3 regions of the Kitasatospora sp. NPDC056800 genome follow, and region 2 is predicted to be linked to each of the others. Evidence: riboswitches for the same ligand, from Rfam matches in the RefSeq annotation. Region 2 holds a riboswitch; each other region holds the start of a gene.
The links. Region 2 has a riboswitch for cobalamin ahead of ACFRQN_RS00735 (cobalamin biosynthesis protein). Riboswitches for the same ligand answer to the same signal wherever they lie in the genome.
Positions count from the first base shown of each region.

Region 1 (8,013 bases), on a different contig from region 2:
CAGGACGAGGGCCAGCTTCTGCCCCTCGGAGAGGTCCCGGGGGTGGGTGCCGTCCGGGATCCCGGGGGCCAGGCGGTCGAGGACCTGCCGTGCGGTCGGCCCGCCGGCGCCGTCGGCTTCGAGGTCGCTCTGGGCGAGTTCCTGGGCGACCGTCTCCAGGTACAGCAGGTCGGTGGGGGTCTGCGGGACGAGCCCGACCAGCTGCCGGGCCCGGGCCGCGGGCAGCCGCTTGGGGTCCGCGGCCGGGCCGCCCCCGGCGCCGGTGACCTTCACGCTGCCGCCCTGGCGGGGCCCGGAGCCCTGGAGCGCCCACAGGAGCGAGGACTTGCCGGAGCCGTTGCGGCCCATCAGCGCCGTGACCTCGCCCGCCCACAGCTCCAGCCGGACGTCCCGGACGGCGGCCACCGGCCCGTACCGGACGACGACCCCCGTCGCCTCCAGCACCGGCTCCCCCGCCACCGCTGCCCGGCGCGGCGGGGGAACCGGCAGGTCCGTGAGCCGCTCCCGCAGCGGCGCGGCGGCCCGGCGGGCGTCCCGGACGGACAGCGGCAGCGGCCGCCAGCCGGCCAGTCGGCCGAGGTCGACGACGGGCGGCGCGATCGCGGTGTCCCGGAAGACCTCGGCCGGGGGGCCGTGCACGACCGTCCCGTCGCCGGGCAGGTAGGCGACCCGGTCGGCGTACTGGACGACCCGCTCCAGGCGGTGCTCGGCCAACAGGACGGTCACGCCGAGGTCGTGGACCAGCCGGGTGATCGCGGCCAGCACCTCCTCGGCGGCGGTCGGGTCGAGCGCGGAGGTCGGCTCGTCCAGCACCAGGACGCGCGGGTGCGCGGTGAGCACCGAGCCGATGGCGACGCGCTGCTGCTGGCCGCCGGAGAGCTCGTAGAGGGCCCGGTGGCGCAGGTCGGCCAGGCCGAGCAGGTCCAGGGTCTCCTCGACGCGCTTGCGCATGGTCTCCGGCGGGATCGCCAACTGCTCCATGACGTACGCCAGTTCCTCCTCCACCGTGTCGGTGGTGAAGCCGGCCAGCGGGTCCTGCCCGACCACGCCGACCACGTCGGCGAGTTCGCGCGGCGGGTGGTGGGCGGTGTCGCGGCCGTCCACGGTGACCCGGCCGCGCAGGGTGCCGCCGGTGAAGTGCGGCACCAGGCCGTTGACGGCGCCGAGCAGGGTCGACTTGCCGACACCGGTGCGGCCGACCACCAGGCAGAGCTCGCCCTCCGGGATGTGCAGGTCGACGTCGCGCAGGACGGGCGTGCTCTCGCCGTCGTACACCACGCCGACCCGGTCGAATCGGATCACGTGCTCACCTCGGAGGTCGTGCGGTCGGTGCGGTCGGTGGGGGTGGCGTCGGGACGTTCGGCCGGGCGCGGCCCCGGCCCGGCGGCGGGTCCGGGCGTCCGGCCGGGCGGCGGCGAGACGATCCCGGCCGCCCCCGCCAGCAGCAGGGCGAGCACCGGGACGAGCGGCAGAGTCGGCCAGGTCAGCGGGTACAGCGAGGGGTTGAGGTCGGTGGCGTCGTAGCCGACGGTGGCGAACAGCAGCACGGCGGCGGTCACCCCGCAGCCGGCCACGCCCCACTCGGCGGCCCGCCAGCGGTCCGGCCGGTAGGTGGTGCGCCGCACCCGCCGCCCGCCGAGCAGCAGGCCCGCCACGCAGAGCACGGCGCCCGCGAGGAAGGCGGGCAGGCCGAGCGCGGCCGGGGCCGTCCCGTCCAGCAGCCCGTACACCCCGGCGCACAGGCCGCACATGCCGAGCAGCATCAGCGCGCCGGTCAGCCGGCGGGAGCGGCGCGAGGCGGTGCCGGAACGCCCGTAGCCGCGCGAGTCCATCGCGGCCGCGAGGCTGAGCGAACGCTCCAGCGCGTCCTCCAGGACCGGCACCACGATGCTGCGCAGGGCGCGGACGCCCTTGCGCCGCCCGGCACGCAACCGCCGTGCCCGGGCGACGCGTTGGACGCTCTGCACCAGCTGGGGCGCGACGCTGAGCGACACCGTCACCGCGACGCCCAGCTCGTACAGGGCCCCCGGCAGCACCCGCAGCGCCCGCTTGGGGTTCGCCAGGGTGTTCGCGGCGCCGATGCAGCAGATCAGACAGGCCAGCCGCAGCCCGTCGAAGGCCGCCGAGAGCGTGGCCTCCAGCGAGACCGGGCCGCCGATCTCGATGCCCGCGTACCAGGCGGGGGTCGGGATGTGCGGCAGGGAGAAGAGCAGGTGGTCGTGCGGGGTGACACCGGTGGCGAAGACGCACCGGAAGACCACCCGGATCGCCACCACCGTCAGGGCCAGCCACAGGTAGTAGGTGAACCCGCGCGCCCACGGCGCCTCGCTGCGGCGGGCGGTGACCACGAAGCCGAGCACGGCGAGGACGAGCAGGAGCAGCAGCGGGTTGGTGGTGCGGCTGGCCGCCGTCGCCAGGGCCAGCGCCCAGGCCCACCAGGCCAGCGGGTGGAGGTTGCGCGGGACGCGCCGGCCCCCCGCGACCCGCCCGGGGGCGCGCTGCGGGGAGCCGGACTCGCGCTTGTCGAGCGTGCCCACCGGATCACTCGGCCCGTCGGCGGCGGCGCCGGGCGGCCACCACCGTGGCCACGCCCAGCGCCACGACGAGGACCGAGCCGAGCACGGTGGGGACCATCGAGCCGGAGTCGTGCGGGGCGTCGGCCACCGGGTTGGCGTCCACCACCCCGCCGGGCACGGCTGCCGCGGACGTCGGCCCGGCCTCGGCCGCGGCCGTCTGCGGTGTCGACTGGTCGCTCGGGGTGTCCGTCGGCGGGGCGGTGGACGGCTCGGCCGGCACCGGCGTGGGGTCGGGCGCGCCCGACGGGGTGCTGCCGTCCTCGGGGATGGCGGGGTCCGTCCCCGGGGTCGCGGCGGACGCGGGCGGACGGGCTCCGCCGGGCTGAGGCGCGGCGGGGGCCGGGGCCCGGCCGCCGGTTGAACCAGTGCCGCCGGTTGAGCCGGAGCCGCTGCCGCCCGTCGTACCGGAACCGCCCGTCGTACCGGATCCGCCTGTCGTACCGGAACCGCCCGCCGCTCCGCCGGAGCCGCCCGTCGTGCCCTGGCCGGGGTCGGCCGGCTGCCCGCCCGGGCTGGGGTTGTGGGCCCGGACGCTGTCCGGCGAGATCGTCGGACGCCCTTCGGTGCCCTCGACGTTGGTGCCGCCGAAGATCCACAGGTCGACGCTGCCGGGCTTCGGCTGGTAGAGCATCGCGCCGAGCTGGCTGTAGGACCACTCGTTCTGGCCCGGATCGGCGTGCCAGTACGACCAGTACGCGGTGGCCGGGGGCGTCAGGACGCACTTCTCCTGGTCCGGCGTCGGGTACTGCTTGCCGCCCTGGAAGCCGCTGTAGCCGATCCGGCAGATGAAGGCCGGTCCGTCGTGCCCGGTGCCGGTGGTCTTCCAGCCGCCCTGGTTGAGCAGGGTGAACCCGGTGGTGGGCGTGGTCCCGCAGGAGCGCAGCAGCGGGCCGCCCCACTTGCCGAAGTCCACGGCGAGTACGGCACCGGAGGTGGTGGTGCACTGCTCGATCGGCAACGGGGTCGCGGCGGCCGGGGTGGTGCCCGCGGCGACGCCGCCGAAGGCGAGCGCGAAGGTCAGCGACGCCGCCCCGGACAGCCGGGCGAGGCGCGTGCCGAGCCCCCGGCTCACCGGTGACGCCCCGGGGCGGCCGCGGTGCGGCGACGGGCGACGAGGACGGCCCCGGCGCCGAGCGCGGTCAGCGCGCCGGCTCCCGCCGTCAGTGCCAGTGCCTGGCTTCCGGTACTGGCCAGGCCCCCTGAACCGGTCCGCACCGGTACGCCCCCGGCCTCGGCGACACCGCCGGACGACGGGGTGTCGGTGGCCGGGGCCGCCGCGGTCGTCGTGGGTGTCCCCGTCGGTGTCGCGGTCGGCGTCCCGGTGGGAGTAGGCGTCGGCGTGCCCGCGAGGTCGCGGGACAGCGTCCCGAAGGAGATGCCGGTGGCACCGCCCAGCACCTGGGTGGACGCGCGGACGTCCGACCCCCGCTGCCCGGCGGCCGCAACGTTGAACCCGCCGTCGCCGTTCTGCTGCCCGGCGAGGAAGTCGAGCGCCTTGGCGATCTGTCCACCGTAGGCGGCCTGGCGCAGCGTCATGCCCTGGACGGCCAGCGCGGCCGAGTTGGTGGAGTCGCCGGACGCGCCGGGGAAGCCGCCGTCGGGCAGCTGCCGCGCGGCGAGCCAGCCGAGCCCCTGGTCGACCGCCTGGGCGGCCTCGTCCCCGGGGACGAGGGCGAGGGCCATGACGGCCATCGCCGTGCTGTCCACGTCGGAGTCGCCAGTGGCGGGGATCAGGCTCGGCCAGGAGCCGTCCGGGTGCTGGAGGCCCTTCAGGTAGGCGATCGCGGGGGCGACGCTGGTGGACTCCCCGGCCCGGAGCTGGGCCATGACGGCGAGCGCCTGGGAGAAGACGGAGGTGGCGTAGGCGTAGTTGCCCGGGGCGGCGCAGCCGGTGTTCGCTTCGGCCTTGGCGCACACCAGCGCGGCGAGGGCGGCGATCAGGTCGTGGCCGCCGAAGTCCCGCGGGTTGCGGCCGACGGCCTCGGCGAGCAGCGCCTCCTTGCCGATGGACCCGCCGCCGGCGTACTCGGTGCCGATCGCGGTCCAGTCGTTGACTGTGCGCTCGCTCGCGTCCTTGCCCTGCTGGTCGAGGAAGTCGACGATCCGGCGAAGCGCGGCGTCGTCGGTGCCGGTCGCGGCGAGGGCGTAGGCCCCGTCGATGGTCAGGCCGAAGTCGGCGAAGGCCGGGAAGCCCTCGTAGTAGTGGCCGTCGATCAGGCGGGACGGGTCGGTGAGGTAGGCGCTCCCCCTGGCCGCGTCGGGTTTCCTCCCCGCGGGCGGGGTCGGCGTGGTGGTGGGGCCGTCCGGGTTGTGCCGGACGGTGGTGAGGTCGGTGCCGGTGAGGGCCAGGAGGGCCTGCTCGGTGGCGACGGCGTCCGGGTCGGTGGTCGACTCGTCGGGGCCGAAGCCGCCGTCCTTGCCCTGCCGGGCGGCGAGCCAGGCGGTGGCGGCGGCCCGGTGGGCGTCCTGGCCGGTGGCCCGGAAGACCTGGGCGGCGATCGCGGTGCTGGTGGTGTCGCCGGGGGCGCCGGGGTACGGGAGGAGGGAGCCGTCGGACTGCTGGCTCGCCGCGAGCTGGTCGGCGGCCTTCCTGGCGGCCGCTTCGTAGCCGGGGGCGGTCCGCAGGGCGAGGGCGGCGATCGCGGTGGCGGACGGGTCGGACTCGCAGTGGTCACCCGCGACGATCATCGAACCGGCCATGCCGCCGTCGGCGCACTGGAAGGCCGCGAACCGGGCGAGGGCCGGGGCGGGCGGCGTCACGCCGGCGCGCTGGAGGGCGATGACGCCGAGGGACTGGACCCAGGGCGAGGACGCGCCGAGGAAGTCCCCGGCGGCGGTGCACCTGCCGTTCTCCCCCGCCCCCGTGCAGACGTGGTCGGTGAGCGCGGCGACCAGGTCCCGCCCGCCGAAGGCGCGCGGGTCGCGGCCGGTGCTCTCGGCGACGAGGGCCAGCAGCGCGGCGGCCCTGGTGTCCGGCGCGCCGGCCGGCCCGTCGGGGTGCAGGAACGCGTCGGTGTGGGCGTCGAGGAAGGCGACCACCTTGCGCAGCGCCGGGTCCTGCGTCCCCGCCGCCGCGAGCGCGATGGCGGTGAGGGCGGTCCGGGGGTAGTCGGGCCCCGGGGCGGCCCAGTTCTCCATGTGGTCGCCGCCGACGAGTTGGCCGGCCAGCCAGGCCGCGGCGGCCGCCGGGTCGCCCGTGGCGGAGGGGGATCCGGTCGGGCTCGTGGTCGGGGTTGCCGAAGGGGAGGCGGAGGGCGAGGGGCCGCCGTTCCTGGCGCGGACGGAGTCCGGGGTGAAGTTCGGCGCCCCGCTGGTGCCACCGATGTCCGTACCGCCGTAGACCCAGGCCTCGACCTCGCCGGGCTTGGGCTTCTGCGTGCCGGCCCCGAACCGGCTGTAGGACCAGGCCTGTTGGCCGGGTTCGGCGATCCAGTACGACCAGTACGCGGTGGCCTGCGGGGTGTTGACGCACGGCTCCTCGGCCGGTGTCGGGTACTGGGCGCCACCGTTGAAGGTCCCGGTCCCGAGCCGGCAGATGAAGGCCGGTCCGTCGTGCTCGGTGCCGGTCGTGGTGAAGCCGGCGTTGTGCAGCAGGTTCATGCCCGTCGTGGGGTGGGCGTCGCAGCCCCGGACGACACCGCCGCCCCAGTGGGTGAAGTCGACGGCGACGATCGCGCCCGTCGTCGCCGTGCACTGCTCGATCGGGTCGGCTGAGGCGGTACCCGGGTACCCGAGCAGGACCGTGCCGCAGGCGGCGACGGCGACGGTGCCGGCGACCACCAGCGAGGCGAGGTCCCGGTTCCTGTGACGTGTGCGATTGCTGCTGACCCTCACGACGACTCCCTGGTCGGTCGACACGCGAGGCGACGGCGCAGCCGACGGTCGCCCGCGGGCACGGGGGCCGTCGAAACCGCGTCGTAGTCCGCGACGACGCAAGTGCTCTGTGAACAGACCCCCGGTCCAGGCATTCCGGCTCACCCACCCCCAGGTGGGTCCACGGTTGCGGGTCAGCGCCGGAGTTGGACCGGCTTCCCCTGAATGCCGAGGGCAAAAAATCGGTTCATCAGACCACGCTGACCGACGGAGAGTCAACGGGGCGTCAGGTCGATCACATCACCTCGTCGGGCGACGGACCTGTGCGGTAGCGTCCGCGGTGGCCGAGCGGGGGAACCCGGTGCGAACCCGGGGCTGACGCGCAGCGGTGTGGGGCGGTGACCGTACCGTCCCGAGCCCGAATGCCCGCCCGGCCACGCACCACGGCGAATGCCGGCCCACGCGATCCGGGCGGCGACCGCTCCGGCAGTCGCGCGCCCCGAGCGGACGCGGGAGTCCCGGGGCAGGGTCGGCGCCCGCCACCCCAAGGAGCCTGTCCCGTGCCCCTCCCCACCCCGTCCCGCGCCGCCTCGGCGACCACCGTCGCCCTGACAGCCGGAGCCCTGCTGCTCTCCGCCGTCCCCGCCCACGCGACGGCCACCCCGGCCCAGATAGCCACCTCCAAGAGCACCGGCGTCACGTACCTGAAGTCCCTCCAGGCCGCCGACGGCAGCTACGTCACCGGCGGCGGACTCTCCAACGAGTGGGCGTTCAGCGCGCTCGCCGCCGCCGGAACGGCCGCCGCCGACGTGACCCCCGGCGGGGACACCGGCAAGAACGCCCGCCTCGTCTACCGCAACCAGCTCGCCGCCCCCGGCTGGCCCGGCACCTCGCCCGTGGCCACGGACTACGAGCGCGCCGTCCTCAACGCCTACGCGGCCGGCATCGACCCCGCCCGCGTCGGCCCCGGCCGCAACCTCCTCGCCGACCTCACCGCCTACTGGCAGACCGCCGAACCCGGCTACTACGGCCCGTCCGCCAACTTCAACGGCACCGTCTTCGGCCTGCTCGCCCTCGCCGGCGCCAGGACCCAGGCCGGCGCCCAGCGCGCCCCGCAGCCGCTGCTCGACGCCTCCGTCACGGCCGTGCGCGCCAACCAGCACAACGACGGCGGCTGGAACTACAGCAAGGCCGCGGGCGACCCGACGGCACTCGCCCAGGGCAGCGACATCGACATGACGGGTGCCGCCATGGCCTCCCTCTGCACCGCCGGAGTGCCCAACACCGATTCCGCGGTCGTCGCCGCCAAGAACTTCCTCAAGGGCAAGCTCGCCTCCTCCGGCGCCTTCAACGCCATGTTCGGGGTGAACACCGACTCCAACGGCTGGGCCGTGTCCGGCCTCAACGCCTGCGGCATCAACCCCCAGGGCACCGACTTCACCAGCGGCACCGGCAAGACCCCGGTCGACTTCCTGATATCCCAGCAGTTCAAGCCCGGCGGCGGCTTCAAGTACCTTCCCACCGACACCAGCCCGTCCGCCTACGCCTCCGTCGACGGCCTGCGCGCCGTCGCCGGTGCCGGGTTCACCGCCACCCCGCCCGCCCCGACCACCGCGGGCGAGCC
Region 1 covers NZ_JBHUAL010000008.1:64,536-72,548, forward strand. The annotation lists gene ACFRQN_RS03575 (ABC transporter ATP-binding protein) at 1-1,302, opposite strand, end outside; gene ACFRQN_RS03580 (CbiQ family ECF transporter T component) at 1,299-2,537, opposite strand; gene ACFRQN_RS03585 (hypothetical protein) at 2,542-3,648, opposite strand; gene ACFRQN_RS03590 (prenyltransferase/squalene oxidase repeat-containing protein) at 3,645-6,410, opposite strand; cobalamin riboswitch at 6,518-6,662, opposite strand; cobalamin riboswitch at 6,741-6,817, shown strand; gene ACFRQN_RS03595 (hypothetical protein) at 6,950-8,013, shown strand, end outside.
Region 1: another riboswitch for cobalamin. It lies ahead of ACFRQN_RS03590 (prenyltransferase/squalene oxidase repeat-containing protein); the one in region 2 lies ahead of ACFRQN_RS00735 (cobalamin biosynthesis protein).

Region 2 (8,013 bases):
CGCGCAGCGCCGCGGGCGGCACCGGGGCGAGCAGGGTCCAGGCGTCGAACAGCGCCGACCAGCCGCGCACCACGGCCTCGTCGTCGTGCTCCCAGGCGTGCAGGCGCCAGCCGGGGCCGGCTCCGCCGTCCCGGGCCTCCACCAGGCCCACCAGCAGCGCCTGCCCCCAGGCCTTGGCGGCGGCACCGACCGTCATGGCCAGGGCCCGGCCCGCCGCGCGGGCGTCGTCCGGGAGCAGCTCGCCGCGCTTGTCGACCTCGGCCAGCTCACCGGCCCAGCGGGCGACCCGGACGGCGTCCACCAGCATCCGGCGGGCCAGCGGCGCCAGCTCGGAGGGTGCCGGAAAGCCCTCCGGCACGGGAACCCTGCCCCGCCCGGGAGCCGGAGCGGGCCCTCGTCGCCGGGGTACTGCGTTACGGGGGACTCCCGCCCCGCCCGGCCTGCCACCGGCGGGCCGTTGGGCCGTTCCGGGGAGACGGGTCACCGTCGCACCGGTACCGATCGTCGGCGGGAGCGGGGCATCACGGTCGCGCGGGTTCCGAGACGTCACGTCGAGCAGTCTTCCCCTTGTACCGGCCTTCTGTCACATCCGGTTGTCCGTACGACCGGGCGACCGCCGGTGGCACCTCCGCAAGATCGGGCAACAACGGCAAACCGCCTGGCCGGAAACGTGTGACCTGCCCATGCCACAGGGGGCGGGCCGGTTGCCCGGAATGCTCGGGCGGTCACCGTGCGTACGGGTGGGGGGTAAGGGGCCGGGCCAAATATTGCTCCTGACAGCCGAGGGGCCCTTACGGGGGCGTTTCGGCCCGGCGACGCCCGGCAGGACTGTCCAGCCCGAATCCGGACGGATGGCGGGCGGCGTGATCGGGATCGAGCCGCACCGGAAGTCGGCCGGGCCGACTTTTCACGCGGGCCCGGAGGAATGGGAGGAACGTTCATTCTCGGACGGGGGGAATCGCACCGGGAAAAGCGGCGGGGACCAGCCGAAAACGCCCTCGCGCACAGGGGGGGTGGTTGAGCCCCTAGAGGAGCGGGGTGAGCCAGCGGCGGAGGAGTTCGGTGTAGCGGTCGGGGGCGGTGTTCCAGAGGGTGGCGTGGTCGGCGCCGGGGAAGGGTTGGAGGCTCACCACGTCGCGGCGGGCGGCGGCCAGCTTCTCGGCGGCGCCGAAGGGCGCGATCCGGTCCTCGGGGCTGTGCAGGAGGAGGGTCGGCACCCGCAGGTCGGTGCCGTCGGCGATGCGGCCGAAGTCGGCGAGGTCGACCCCGGTGCGGCCCTCGGCGGCGAGGGCGCCGAGCTCGGCGGCGACGCCCTGGAAGCCGGCCCGGGCGGCGTCCCGGCGGGCGGAGGCGGGCAGGTCGAGCACGGGCGAGTCGAGGATCAGACCGCGGACGGCGTGCGACCAGGCGGAGCGGGCCACGGTCTGCAGCACGATGGTCGCGCCGACGGACCAGCCGTACAGGATCACCTTGCCCGCGCCGCTGTCGAGCGCCAGCCGTACCGCCGCCTCGATGTCGCGCCACTCGGTCTCGCCGAAGTGGCTGAGCCCGTCCGGGGAGGCGGGGGCGCCCCGGTCGCCGCGGTAGGTGACGGCGAGGGCGGGCAGGCCGAGCCGGTCGAGGACGGGGAGCACCGGGAGGGTCTGCCGGCGGTCGTCGCCGGGGCCGTGCACCAGGATCACCCAGGTGCCGCGCTTGCCGTCGAGCCGCCAGGCGGGGAGGGCGCCGAGCTCGCCGTCGGCGGCGGTGTCGGCGAAGGCGAGGCCGAGCGCCTCGGTGGGGTCGCCGAGGTGGACCCGCGGGGTGAAGCGGACCTCGGTGCCGGGGACGAGGGTGCCCCGGTCGGCGCGGACCAGTCGGCGGGTGACGCCCTGTTCGTCGGCGTGCAGCACCTCCTCGACGACCGCGTGCCCGCCGTCCGCCCACTCCACCGCCCAGCGGCCGGGGCGCAGGCTCGCGGGGCCGCGGGTGAAGGTGACCCGGCCGGCGGCGAGGGCGCGGACCTGGACCGGCCCGGACTCCTGGACGGCGGTCACCGGACGGACCATCCGCTCGGAGGCCCGGCGGCCGACCACCAGCACGGCGGCCCCCACCGCGGCGGCCGCCACGACGGCGGCGGTTCCCCAACGCATCTCGCTCCCCGCTCTGTTGTTCACGGACGTTGTTCACGGACCGGACGGTGTTCGAGCCCCAGTTCACCGGCGCTCCGCCCGAGCGGCCACCGGGCTGGGCCGTCCGGGTCACCCGGCGGGCGCTCCCGGGGTGCTCAGGGCGGTACTCAGGGGGTGCCGGTGGCGGGGGTCGGGGCGGGGCCGCGCCGGGCGATCCGACCGGGCGTCAGCGGCGTCCCCGTGTGACCAACCCCTCCGTGACCTCGGTTGACTCCCGGTTCGGGCCCGTGATGGGATCCTGGGGCCAAACGGAGGCATGGAGAGGAAGCCGGTGGAAGTCCGGCGCGGTCCCGCCACTGTCACCGGGGAGCACGCTCGGAACATCGCCACGGCGGGCCGTCGACGGCCGCTGGAAGGCTCCGGGGGTGCGTTCGACCCGGAAGCCAGGAGACTCTCGCCGCCGTCACGTCGATCCAGGGCGCGGACCCTGAGTGAGGACACGCACGCGATGCAGGCTGCCCCGCCCGGCCGGACTCCGAGCTGCCCTCCGCCGTGCGGCCGATGACCCCGCGCGCGCCTTCCCCCGCTCCGCGCCCGCTGACCCGAGCCTCGCGCCCGCTGGCCCGCGCCGCCGTGTTCGCACTCGGCGCCGCCGCGGGCTACGCCGCCGACGCCCGCTTCGCCGACCCCCGCCGGGGCCACCCGGTGGCCGTCTTCGGCAGCGCCGCGACCCGGCTGGAGCGGCGGCTGTGGCGCGACGACCGCGCCGCCGGGGCCGGGTACACCGCGCTGTGCGTGGGCGCGGTCGCGGCGGGCGCGTTCGCCCTGGACCGTACGGTGGGCCGGCGCCCGCTGGGCCGGGCGGCGCTGGCGGCGGCCGCGACCTGGACGGTGCTCGGCGGCACCTCGCTGACCCGGGAGGCCCGCACCATCGGCCGCTCGCTGGCCGCCGGCGACCTCGCCGCCGCCCGGGAGCGGCTGCCGCACCTGTGCGGGCGGGACCCGAGCGCGCTGGACGGGCAGCAGATCGCCCGGGCGGTGGTCGAGTCGGTGGCCGAGAACACCGCCGACGCCGTGGTGAACGCGCTGACCTGGGGCGCCCTGGCCGGCACCCCCGGCCTGCTGGCCTTCCGCGCCGTGAACACCCTGGACGCCATGGTCGGCCACCGCTCGCCCCGCTACGCCCGGTTCGGCTGGGCCTCGGCCCGGCTGGACGACGTGGCGGGCTGGCCGGGCGCCCGGCTGACGGCGCTGCTGACGGTGGCCGCCGCCCCCGAGCCCCGGACCGCCTGGCGGGTCTGGCGGCGCGACGGCTCCGCGCACCCGAGCCCGAACGCGGGCCAGGCCGAATCGGCGTTCGCCGGCGCGGTGGGCGTCCGACTGGGCGGCACGCTGCGGTACGGGGAGCGGGTGGAGCACCGGCCCGTCCTGGGCGCGGAGCTGCGGCCGGTGACGGTGGACGACATCGAGCGGGCCTGCGCGCTCTCCCGGCGGGTGGGCGCACTGGCGCTGGGTACGACGGTCGCGGGGCACGTCCTGCTGCGGGCACTGCTGAAGAAGAGGGGACGGGCATGAGCAACGCACTGCTGGTCGCGGGGACGACCTCGGACGCGGGCAAGAGCGTGGTGACGGCCGGGATCTGCCGGTGGCTCGCCCGCCAGGGCGTACGGGTCGCGCCGTTCAAGGCGCAGAACATGTCGCTCAACTCCTTCGTCACCGCCGACGGCGCCGAGATCGGCCGCGCCCAGGCGATGCAGGCGCAGGCCGCCCGGGTGGAGCCGGAGGCGGCGATGAACCCGGTGCTGCTCAAGCCGGGCGCGGACGGCCGCAGCCAGGTGGTGCTGCTCGGCCGACCGGTGGCCGAGGTCGGCGCGCTGGACTACCGCGAGCGCAAGCCCGTCCTGCTGGAGCGCGCCCTGGAGTGCCTGGCCGACCTGCGCGGCCGCTACGACGTGGTGGTCTGCGAGGGCGCGGGATCGCCCGCCGAGATCAACCTGCGCGACCGCGACATCGCCAACATGGGCCTGGCCACGGCCGCCGCCCTGCCGGTGGTGGTGGTCGGGGACATCGACCGCGGCGGGGTCTTCGCGGCGATGTACGGGACGCTGGCGCTGCTGTCGGCGGAGGACCAGCGGCACGTGGCGGGCTGGTTCGTCAACAAGTTCCGCGGCGACGCGCGGCTGCTGGCGCCCGGGCTGGAGATGCTGCACGAGCTGACCGGCCGTCCGGTGCTGGGCACGCTGCCGATGCTGCCCGGGCTCTGGCTGGACGCCGAGGACTCGCTGGACCTGTCCACCGTGGCGGACCGGGCGGACGGGCCCGGGCCGCTCGGCGCGGACGTGCTGCGGGTGGCCGTGGTGCGCTTCCCCCGGCTGTCCAACTTCACCGACATGGACGCGCTCGCGCAGGAGCCGGGCGTGCTGGTCCGCTGGGCGACCAGGCCGGAGGAGCTGGCCGACGCCGACCTGGTGGTGCTGCCCGGTACCCGGGCCACCGTCGCGGACCTCGCCTGGCTGCGCGAGCGCGGCCTGGAGCCGGCCCTGAAGGCGCGGGTGGCGGCCGGACTGCCGGTCCTCGGGGTCTGCGGCGGCTACCAGATGCTGGCGCACTCGATCGTGGACGAGGTCGAGTCGAAGGCGGGCGCCGTCGACGGCCTCGGGCTGCTGCCGACGCGGGTGCGGTTCGGTGTCGAGAAGGTGCTGGCGCGGCCGGTCGGCGAGGCGTTCGGGCAGCGGGTCGAGGGCTACGAGATCCACCACGGGGTGGTGACCGTGGAGGGGGGCAGTCCCTTCCTGGACGGCTGCCGGGTCGGCCCGGTCTGGGGCACCACCTGGCACGGCGCGCTGGAGAACGACGGGTTCCGCCGCGAACTCCTGCGCGAGGTCGCCGAGTTGTCCGGCCGGGCGTTCGTCCCGGCGCCGGACACCTCCTTCGCCGCGGCGCGCGAGGCCCGGCTGGACCGGCTGGGCGACCTGATCGAGGAGCACGCGGACACCGACGCGCTGTGGAAGCTGATCGAGGGCGGGGTGCCGGCGGCCGGATCGCTGCCGTTCCTCCCGCCCGGGGCCCCTGGGAGTGACGCATGAGCCGGACACGGACGCAGGGCTGGGCAGGACCGCCGAACCGGGCGGGGCGGCAGGGCCGGGCACGATCACAGAGTCAGGCACGACAGGACTGGGGTACGGCATGAGTGACGTCCGCTATCCGTTCACCGCGATCGTCGGCATGGCCGACCTGCGGCTCGGACTGCTGCTGAACGCGGTCTCCCCGGCCGTGGGCGGCGTGCTGGTGCGCGGCGAGAAGGGCACCGCGAAGTCGACCATGGTGCGCGCGCTGGCCGGCCTGCTGCCGTCCATCGCCACCGTGGACGACTGCCGCTTCGCCTGCGACCCGGCCGCGCCCGACCCGCAGTGCCCGGACGGGCCGCACGACTCCCCGTCCTCCTCCGAACGGCCCTCCCAGCTGGTCGAGTTGCCGGTCGGCGTGGCCGAGGACCGGATCGTCGGCTCGCTCGACCTGGAGCGGGCGCTGGCCGAGGGCGTCAAGGCCTACGAGCCCGGACTGCTCGCCCGGGCGCACCGCGGCGTGCTCTACATCGACGAGGTGAACCTGCTCCAGGACCACGTGGTGGACCTGCTGCTGGACGCCGCCGCGATGGGCCGCTCGTACGTCGAGCGCGAGGGCGTGTCGGTGCGGCACGCGGCCCGGTTCCTGCTGGTCGGCACCATGAACCCGGAGGAGGGCGAGCTGCGGCCGCAGCTGCTCGACCGGTTCGGCCTGACCGTCGAGATCGCCGCCACCCGGGACCCGGCCGAGCGCGCCGAGGTGGTCCGCCGCCGGCTCGGGTACGACGCGGACCCGGCCGGCTTCGCCGCGCGGTTCGCCGAGGAGGAGCGGGCGCTCGCCGAACGCATCACCGCGGCACGGGAGTTGCTGCCCAAGGTCGAGCTGACCGATGTGGCGCTGCGTCAGATCACCGCCGTGTGCGCCGCGTTCGAGGTGGACGGGCTGCGCGCGGACATCGTGATGGCCCGCACCGCCGTCGCGCTGGCCGCCTGGGACGGGCGCACCGAGGTGCTGGAGGAGGACGTCCGCAAGGCCGCCCAGCTGGCACTGCCGCACCGCCGCCGCCGCAACCCCTTCGACGCGCCCGGGCTGGACGAGGAGCAGCTGGACCGGACGCTGGAGGAGCACGCCCAGCAGGAGGAGCCGGAGCCCGAGGACGACGGGCCCGACCCGGACGGCGACGGTGGCGGCAGCGACGACGGCGACGGGCCGGAGGGCGGCCCGGACGGGGGCGGCCCCGACGGCGGCGGCGCGCCCGATCCGTCCGACGGCGGCCCCGAGGCGCCCGAGGCGCCCTCCCCCGAGGACCCCGCCTCCGATGGCCCCGAGGCACCCGCACAGCCGCCCGTACCGGCCCAACACCCGGCCCCCGCACGGGAGTCGGCGCCGGTCGCGGCCGGCGACCCGTACCGGACGCGGCTGTTCACCGTGAAGGGCACCGGGCACGGCGCCCAGGGCCGCCGCTCCCCCGCCGAGACCACCGGCGGGCACACCATCCGCGCCCGCCGCCCGCAGGGCGCGCTCGCCCGGCTGCACCTGACCGCGACCCTCCAGGCCGCCGCGCCGCACCAGGCCGCGCGCGGGCGCAGCGGGCGGGCACTGGTGGTGCACAAGGACGACTTCCGCGAACAGGTGCGCCAGGGACGGGAGTCCAACCTGGTGCTGTTCGTGGTGGACGCCTCCGGCTCGATGGCCGCCCGGCAGCGGATGACCGCCGTCAAGGGCGCGGTGCTGTCGCTGCTGATGGACGCCTACCAGCGCCGCGACAAGATCGGCATGATCACCTTCCGGGGCTCGGGCGCCGAGCTGGCACTGCCGCCCACCTCCTCGGTGGAGGTCGGCGCGGCCCGGCTGGAGTCGCTGCCCACCGGCGGGCGGACCCCGCTGGCCGCCGGCCTGCTGCGCGCCCACGAGGTGCTGCGGGTGGAGCGGCTGCGCGACCCGAGCCGGCGCCCGCTGCTGGTCGTGGTGACCGACGGCCGGGCCACCGGCGGGCGGGACGCGCTCGCCCAGTCGCGCCGCGCGGCCGCGCTGTTCGCGGCGCAGGGCACGGCCAGCGTGGTGCTGGACTGCGAGTCCGGCCCGGTCCGCCTGGGCCTGGCCCGCACCCTGGCCGGGCTGCTCGGCGGCACCGCCGTCAGCCTGGACGAGCTGCGCGCCGAGGGCGTGGCCTCGCTCGTCCGCGAGAACCGCGCCGCGGACCGCTCCGCGAACCGTTCGACCACTTCGATGCGAAAGGCGGCCTGAGCCGAATGCCCAAGGGAGTCCCCGAGAGCGTCCCCGATGACGGCCTGACGACCCGTCAGCGCCGCACGCTGCCGATCACCGCCGTGCACACCGGCCCCGGCAAGGGCAAGTCCACGGCCGCGTTCGGCATGGCGCTGCGGGCCTGGAACCAGGGCTGGCCGGTCGGGGTGTTCCAGTTCGTGAAGTCCGCCAAGTGGAAGGTCGGCGAGGAGAACGCGCTGCGCGTGCTCGGCGCCTCCGGCGAGGGCGGCACCGTCGACTGGCACAAGATGGGCTCCGGCTGGTCCTGGATCCAGCGCTCCACCGAGCAGGAGATGTCCAGCGAGGAGGCGGCCAAGGAGGGCTGGGAGCAGGTCAAGCGCGACCTCGCGGCCGAGACCTACCGCTTCTACGTGCTCGACGAGTTCACCTACCCGATGCACTGGGGGTGGGTCGACCCGGACGAGGTGGTCGCCGTGCTCAAGGACCGCCCGGGCAGCCAGCACGTCGTCATCACCGGCCGGTACGCGCCCGAGGCGCTGACCGGCTTCGCCGACCTGGTCACCGAGATGACCAAGGTCAAGCACCCCATGGACGCCGGCCGCAAGGG
Region 2 covers NZ_JBHUAL010000002.1:20,004-28,016, reverse strand. The annotation lists gene ACFRQN_RS00745 (hypothetical protein) at 1-358, opposite strand, end outside; gene ACFRQN_RS00740 (alpha/beta hydrolase family protein) at 1,026-2,132, opposite strand; cobalamin riboswitch at 2,432-2,565, shown strand; gene ACFRQN_RS00735 (cobalamin biosynthesis protein) at 2,673-3,686, shown strand; gene ACFRQN_RS00730 (cobyric acid synthase) at 3,683-5,197, shown strand; gene ACFRQN_RS00725 (putative cobaltochelatase) at 5,298-7,424, shown strand; gene cobO (cob(I)yrinic acid a,c-diamide adenosyltransferase) at 7,430-8,013, shown strand, end outside.

Region 3 (7,450 bases), on a different contig from region 2:
AGCTCGAAGCCGGGGTCGAGCAGCATCTTGCGGTCTTCGGGGGTGGTCACTGGCAGGCCTCGCAGGACTCGGGGTTCTCCAGGGAGCAGGCGATGGCGGCTTCCTGCTCCGGGGTGAGGGAGGGGGTGTTCACGGGCACCGGTGCCGGCGCGGCGGCACGGGCGGTGCCGGACGCGGCCTGGGCGATGCGGGTGGCCGGGCGCGAACGCAGGTAGTAGGTGGTCTTCAGACCGACCTTCCACGCGTAGGCGTACATCGAGCTGAGCTTGCCGATGGTCGGCGCCGCCATGAACAGGTTCAGGGACTGGCTCTGGTCCAGGTACGGCATACGGGCCGCGGCCAGGTCGATCAGCGCGCGCTGCGGCAGCTCCCAGGCCGTCCGGTACAGCGAACGGACCCCGGCGGGCAGCCAGTTCAGGTCCTGGACGGAGCCGTTGGCGTCGCGCAGGGCGTCGCGGGTCTGCTGGTCCCAGACGCCGAGCTCCTTGAGCTCGCGCACCAGGTACGGGTTGACCTGGAGGAACTCGCCGGACAGCGTCTCGCGCTTGAACAGGTTGGACACCTGCGGCTCGATGCACTCGTACACGCCGGCGATGGACGCGATGGTCGCGGTCGGCGCGATGGCCAGCAGCAGCGAGTTGCGCAGGCCGGTCTCGGCGATCCGGGCGCGCAGCGCCGTCCAGCGGTCGGCCCACTGCGGGGCGGCCGTCGGGAAGTGGTCGATGTGCAGCTCGCCGCGGGCGGCGCGGGTCTCGCCGTACGCCTCGTGGCGGCCGAGCTGCTCGGCCAGGTCGGCGGAGCGCTCGTACGCGGTGAGCATGATGCGCTCGGCGATCAGCGTGGAGAGCCGGGCGGCCTCGGCGGAGTCGAAGTCGATCCGCAGCTTGAAGAAGACGTCCTGGAGGCCCATCACGCCGAGGCCGACCGGCCGCCAGCGGGAGTTGGAGGTGCCGGCCTCGGTGGTCGGGTAGAAGTTGATGTCCACCACGCGGTCGAGGAACGTCACGGCCGTGCGGACGGTGGCGTCGAGGCGCTCCCAGTCCATGGCGCCGAGCAGGTCGTCGACGGTGGCACCGGGGGCCACGTGGGCGCCGAGGTTGACCGAGCCGAGGTTGCAGACGGCGGTCTCGGAGTCGTCCGTGACCTCCAGGATCTCCGTGCACAGGTTGGAGGAGTGCACGGTGCGGCCCGGCAGGGCGGTCTGGTTGGCGGCGCGGTTGGAGGCGTCCTTGAAGGTCATCCAGCCGTTGCCGGTCTGCGCCAGGGTGCGCATCATGCGGGCGTACAGGGTCTGCGCCGGGATGGTGCGGACGGCCTTGCCGGCCAGCTCGGCCTTGCGGTAGGCCTCGTCGAAGTCGGCGCCCCACAGGTCGACCAGCTCCGGCACGTCGGCCGGGGAGAACAGCGACCAGTCCTGGTTGGCGTTGACCCGGCGCATGAACTCGTCCGGGATCCAGTGCGCCAGGTTGAGGTTGTGGGTGCGGCGGGCCTCTTCGCCGGTGTTGTCGCGGAGCTCCAGGAACTCCTCGATGTCGGCGTGCCAGGTCTCCAGGTAGACGCAGGCCGCGCCCTTGCGGCGGCCGCCCTGGTTGACGGCGGCGACCGAGGAGTCGAGGGTGCGCAGGAACGGCACGATGCCGTTGGACTTGCCGTTGGTGCCGCGGATCAGGCTGCCGCGCGAGCGGATGCGCGAGTAGGACAGGCCGATGCCGCCGGCGTGCTTGGACAGGCGGGCGATCTGCGCGTAGCGGTTGTAGATCGAGTCCAGGTTGTCCAGCGGCGAGTCGAGCAGGTAGCAGCTCGACATCTGCGGGTGCCGGGTGCCGGAGTTGAAGAGCGTCGGCGAGGAGGTCAGGTACTCCAGGCGGCTCATCAGGCCGTACAGCTCGGCCACCTCGCGCACCGACTGCTCGGAGTCGCCGACCGCCAGGCCGCAGGCGACGCGGAGCAGGAAGTGCTGCGGGGTCTCGATCACCTTGCGGGTGATCGGGTGGCGCAGCAGGTAGCGGGACTGCACGGTGCGCAGGCCGAAGTACTCGAAGCGGTCGTCGCCGGCGGTGTCGATCAGCGCGTCCAGGGCGGCGGCGTGCTTGGCGACGAAGTCCGCGGTGGTGTCGCCGATCAGGCCCTCGGTGTGCCCGACGGCGATCGAGGCGGAGAAGGACACCGAGCCCTGGCTGTTCGCCTCGTCGACGATCTCCAGCGCGAGCAGGCGGGCGGCCAGCTTCGAGTACTGGGGGTCCTCGGCGATCATCGACGCGGCGGCGTCCACGGCCAGCCCGCGCAGCTCGGCGAAGTCCGAGCCGGCGTGGCGGCCGCGCAGCGCGGCGGCGGCGACATGGCCGGGGTCGACCTCGGTGAGGTCGGTGCTGCGGTCGGTGAGCAGCCGCAGCAGCGCGCCCCCGGGGTCGGAGACCGTCGGGTCGGTGAAGGCGGTACCGGAGCCCTGGGCGGGCAGGGTGGCTGAGGCAGCGGTGGTCAAGGCGCTCTCTCCTGGCGGCGATCGGCGGCGGTGCTCGGGGGGCCACCGGGCCGATCTGGGCAGGGGAGCACGGCGCGAACGCAAAAAAGCGTCGCGCGAGGTGACTCCCCGGCCCGCCCGCGAGGCCCGGAGGGGTACTGCTGGTGCCGGCGCGGCCTCTGCGGGAGGGCCGTGGCGCACGCCGTCGGCAGGTACTCGGACTCGCGGGGTGCGGCTGCTGGAGCCGCCCGCTCACCGCTGCGGGGCAGTCCCGGATTCGCACCGGGTTCCCCTGCATCGACAGCAGAAGCGAGCATACATGTTGTGCCGCCGGACTGCGGCGGCACCATATGTTGTGCCTGTCGTGTCGCGGATGTGCGTGGGCCGGGCAGCCGGTCAGTGCTTCAGATAGACCTTGTACGTGCTCGAATCGCCGGTCGGCGAGGTGAATTGGGCGACCAGCCGGTAGTGTCCGGCGGCGCCCAGGGCCTCGCTCAGGGCCCGGTCGGTGGCCCTCGGCGCGGTGCTGTCGAGGACGACCATGGTGAACCAGCCGTCCCGGATCGCGGCGACGCTGCCGTCGTCGCCGTGGTGCTCGACCCCGGCCCCGTCGCGGTAGTCCGTGCCGGCGCGCGCGGAGACCCACTGCTCGGGCTTGGAGACGCCGCCGAGGTAGTACTCGGCGAGTCCGTCGACCTCGGTGAGGTAGCGGCCCTGGGGCTCCGTGTGGACCCGCAGGACGGCCAGCAGGCGGCCGGAGTCGGGCCCGTTCTGGTAGCGCAGCGCGGACTGCTCCAGGCCGAGGGCGAGCAGGGCGACCCAGACCAGGATGCCGAGCTGGGGGTGGCGGAAGTGGGCGCCGACCAGCCGGGTCAGGCCGACCCCGGCGAGCGGGGCGGCCAGCAGCATGCCGTAGCCGAGGTGGCGGAACAGCGCGCCGGAGGTGCCGGTCCACAGGTGGGCGGCGGGGACCAGCAGGGCGGTGGCGGTCAGGACGGCCCCGAGCAGGGCGCGCCGGCCCCGGGTGGTGGGGAGGGGCTCCTTCTCCGGCGCGTCGTGCTCGGGCATCTGTTCGCGGCGCGCGTAGGCGATGGTGCCGGCCACCGCGAGGACGGTGAACAGGCCGGCCCACTGGAGCGTGCCGAGCAGGACCGAGCCGGCCGAGCCGGGGGCGTTGCCGCGCGAGGGCGACCACCCGGCGACCTTGCCGAGGGTGCCGTACGGGAGCAGCAGGACGAGGGTGCCGAGGGCCGTCAGCAGTGAGCGCAGGGCGGCCGGGCCCACCCGGTGGTACGGCCGGGCGCAGGCGAAGGCGAGGGCCACCAGGGCGGGGACGGCGAAGGCCGCGGAGTAGGCCGTGGCGCAGGCCAGCGCCGTGGGCGGGGCGGCGAGCAGGGCCAGGGCCGGATGGCGGCCTGCGGTGAACACCGTGGTCCAGGCCGCGAGGGCGACCAGCAGGACGGCGAGGGACTCGGGCGCGGCGTAGAAGCCGACCACGACGGTGGACTGGAGGACGGCGTACCCGGCGATGGCGCAGATGGCGACCCGCTCGTTGAACAGCCGCCGGGTCAGCGAGTACAGCAGGACCGTGGTGAGCAGCGCGAAGCCGAGGCTGAGCAGCCGGGTGCCCCAGATGCCGTTGGCGTCGGCGGCGGCGCCGGCCAGCGGCGGGTAGAGCCAGGGCGAGCCGTGCACCCGGTCGACCAGGTCGGTGGTGACCGGGGTGCCGTGCAGCAGGTGGGCCAGCTGCTGGCGGCCGGCGACCATGGCGGCGGCCTCGTCGGGGTGCGCGGCGGCCAGCAGGCGCAGCGAGAGGGCGGCCTGGACGGTGAGGACGGCGCCCAGCAGGCCGCGGGCGATCCACCGGCGCCGGGGGCTGGTGCCCGGGTCCCAGCCGATCGCGGGGACCCGCGGGATGGTGTACGGGGCCAGCTCGACGCCGTCGGGGTTGTCGACCGCTACGGCGGGGCGGGGCCCGTCGGGGCTGTCCACCGCCACGGCGCCGGGCCCGTCCGGGTCCGGCTCGGCGGCCGGGTCGTGGGCGGAGCGGCCGTGCGGGACGGGGGAGAACTCGGACTCAGTGCTCATCAGGGGTTCCGGATGTCGAAGCCGTAACGGGGGTCGGACACGCGCTGCTTGAACGCGGCGAGGGTGTCCGGCACGGCCTCGACCCGCCAGTCCGCCCGCTTGACGATGTTGAACCAGACGAAGCCGACGATGTCGTCGTGCGCCTCCAGCCCGGAGAACAGCTGGTCGATGTCCGCGTGCTGGCGCTTGCCCTGCTCGGAGGCGGTCTCGCTGATGAAGAAGGGCTTCTGGGAGAAGCCGCGGATCTCGGCCATGGTCGGGCCGTAGAGCGCGTCGAAGGTCTTGGGCCCGGTCTTGGTGAAGTAGCCGGTCATGCCGGCCCAGTCGACGTAGGTGTCGCCGGGGTAGTACGGCTCCAGGCGGGTGTTGGGCGCGGGGTCGGTGATGTTGGGGCTCCAGACCCAGATCACGTTGGTGGCGCCGGCCTGGTCGAAGAGGTCGTGGACGTGGCGCCAGGCGGCCACGAAGTCCTCGGGGGTGGCGGCCTGACGGCCCCACGGGTACCAGTCGCCGTTCATCTCGTGGGCGATGCTGACGGCGATCGGCAGGTTGAACTTGGCCACGGCCTTGGCGACGCCGCGCACGTAGTCGTCGGTGTCGCCGGCCGCGATCGAGGCGAGCGAGCGGTCGTGCGGCTCCCAGGCCATGAAGGGCAGCGCCCCGGCGTCGTGGATCCGGCGGGCGCCCGCGGTGTCGAAGCCGCCCTTCCAATGGGCGTAGAACTCCAGGACGTTGGGCTGCTTGCCGATCGCGTCGCGGTAGCCGGGCAGCGCGTCCATCGTGGCGGGGACGTCGGGCAGGGCGGCGCCGAGGTACTTGTGGCTCGGCCTGAGCAGCGGCGTGACGTCGTACGGGACGCCGGCCGGCAGGGCCTTGGGCGTGGCGGGCGCGGCCGGCGCGGTGCCCCCCGCGGCGGGGGCCGCGCCCGGAGTGCCGGGAGTCCCGGGGGCGCCGGGGGCCGGGGTGGCGGCCGGGGCGGCCTGGGCGAGGTCCTTCTGCATCGCGAAGCCGGGGTCCTCGGGGCCGCACGCGGTGGTGAGCAGCAGGCCGGCGGCGGCCAGCAGCGGGAGCGCCAGCCGGTGACGGAGCCGGCCGGCCCGTCTCGGGTGGGCGGTCATGGCGATCACACTGCTTCCGTCGGGCGGGGCTGGACGAGGACCCGGCCCACGATGGTGGCGTAGAAGAGGCCGGAGGCGAGGACGAGGGCGAAGTTCAGCGGGCCCATGGTGAGCATCCGCCAGATGCTCAGCAGCACCCAGAGCAGGGCGGTTCCGCCGCCCCAGGCGATGACGCCGATCCAGAACCGCCGGGTCCTGTTCCGCTTGGCGCCGCTGGAGCCGGTCGGCTGCCAGGCCATCCGGTTGCGGCGCACGATGTCCCAGATGGCGAAGACGTGCGCCCAGCCGTACATCATGCGGGCGGCCCAGGCCTCCAGCCGGTAGGGGTTGCGGTGCCAGAGCGGGAAGATGACCGTCGCGTAGAGCAGGCCGGGCAGCACCAGCGCGGTGTTCTCCCAGCGGATCAGGTCGGGGCGGGCGAGCAGCAGGACGATCGGGATGAGCGGTGAGACGACGGTGAACAGCGCCGTGTGGATGTAGTAGAAGAAGCCGGACAGGTAGCAGGCCCGGGTGATCGGCCGCAGCTTGGTCTGCCAGAACTTCTTGCTGCCGAGCAGGCTCATCGAGCCGGTGCACCAGCGGTACTGCTGGTTGAAGAAGCCGCCGACGTTGTCCGGGCAGACGCCGGTGGCCAGCGCGACGGGTATGTACTGGAGGTCCCAGCCGAGGCGGCGCAGGTCGAACCCGGTGTGCACGTCCTCGGAGTGGCCGATCAGCGTGGTGCCGCCGTTCTCCTCCAGCGCCGCGCGCCGGTACACCGCGCAACTGCCCACGCAGATGGCGCCGTCGCTGCGCTGCCGGGAGACCTGGACGGTCCGGTAGAACAGCTCCTGGACGGCGCCGGCGCCGCGCTCGATCCAGTTCTGCGAGTCCAGGATGCGGAAGAACTGCGGGGACTGGACGATGCCGAGGCGGGGGTCGGCCTCCATGTAGGGGAGCATCTCGTTCAGCAGGTCCGGCCGGGGCGCGAAGTCGGCGTCCAGGATGAGGATGTAGTCGCTGTCGGAGTTGCGGAAGCCGAACTGGAGGTTGCCGGCCTTCTTGAACCAGCCGAGCTTGTCGCGGGTGCCGTACACGAACCCGAAGTCGACGGCCATCTGCGCGAGTTGCGGGCTGTTGCTGTCGTCGAGGACGTACGGGGTGACGTCGCCCGGGTACTGGTCGCGGAGCCGGGCGACGTGCGTCCAGGTGTTGTGCAGGACCTCGATCGGCTCGCCGGCGACCGGGAGGAAGATGTCGACGGTCGGATGGTGCTCGGGCTGCCAGGACTTGACCAGGGCCCGGTGGGCGGAGAGGTCGAAGGTCTCGTTGAAGCCGTGCACCCAGCGGGATATCAGGTAGTAGACGATGGTGAAGGCGAGCGGCGGTATGAAGAAGAGGAACCACGGCGTCGCGCTCAGCAGCCCGATCTCGCTGGCCACCATGCAGGCGAAGCTGATGAGGGAGAAGCAGGTCAGCACCCACAGGTTGGTGCGGGCGTAGAGGTACTTCTCGGTGTTGTCCGGGGGTTGGGGGAGCAGGCCCCACCGGTTGCGGGCGGTCGGGCCGCGCCGGCTGCGGCGTCGTGAGACCGGCGGCTGACCGCTTCCCGCGAGTCGCGCGCTCTCGGTGACAGTCACGTGCTCTACTCCCCCGAAGCCGTACTGAGTCTGAACCGTCCCCGGGTGGTGGCCGTTGTCGCTCGGGCACCAGGGGACGCCAGGATCGTACGGGACCGATCGCTCTGCGTCCGCTTCCCCCTGTTCGACCGGCCGCCCGGAACCGATATCGAGCTCCGATCGTG
Region 3 covers NZ_JBHUAL010000263.1:1,016-8,465, forward strand. The annotation lists gene ACFRQN_RS36920 (ribonucleotide-diphosphate reductase subunit beta) at 1-26, opposite strand, end outside; gene ACFRQN_RS36925 (ribonucleoside-diphosphate reductase subunit alpha) at 47-2,458, opposite strand; cobalamin riboswitch at 2,651-2,785, opposite strand; gene ACFRQN_RS36930 (glycosyltransferase family 39 protein) at 2,858-4,549, opposite strand; gene ACFRQN_RS36935 (glycoside hydrolase family 26 protein) at 4,549-5,667, opposite strand; gene ACFRQN_RS36940 (glycosyltransferase family 2 protein) at 5,673-7,091, opposite strand.
Region 3: another riboswitch for cobalamin. It lies ahead of ACFRQN_RS36925 (ribonucleoside-diphosphate reductase subunit alpha); the one in region 2 lies ahead of ACFRQN_RS00735 (cobalamin biosynthesis protein).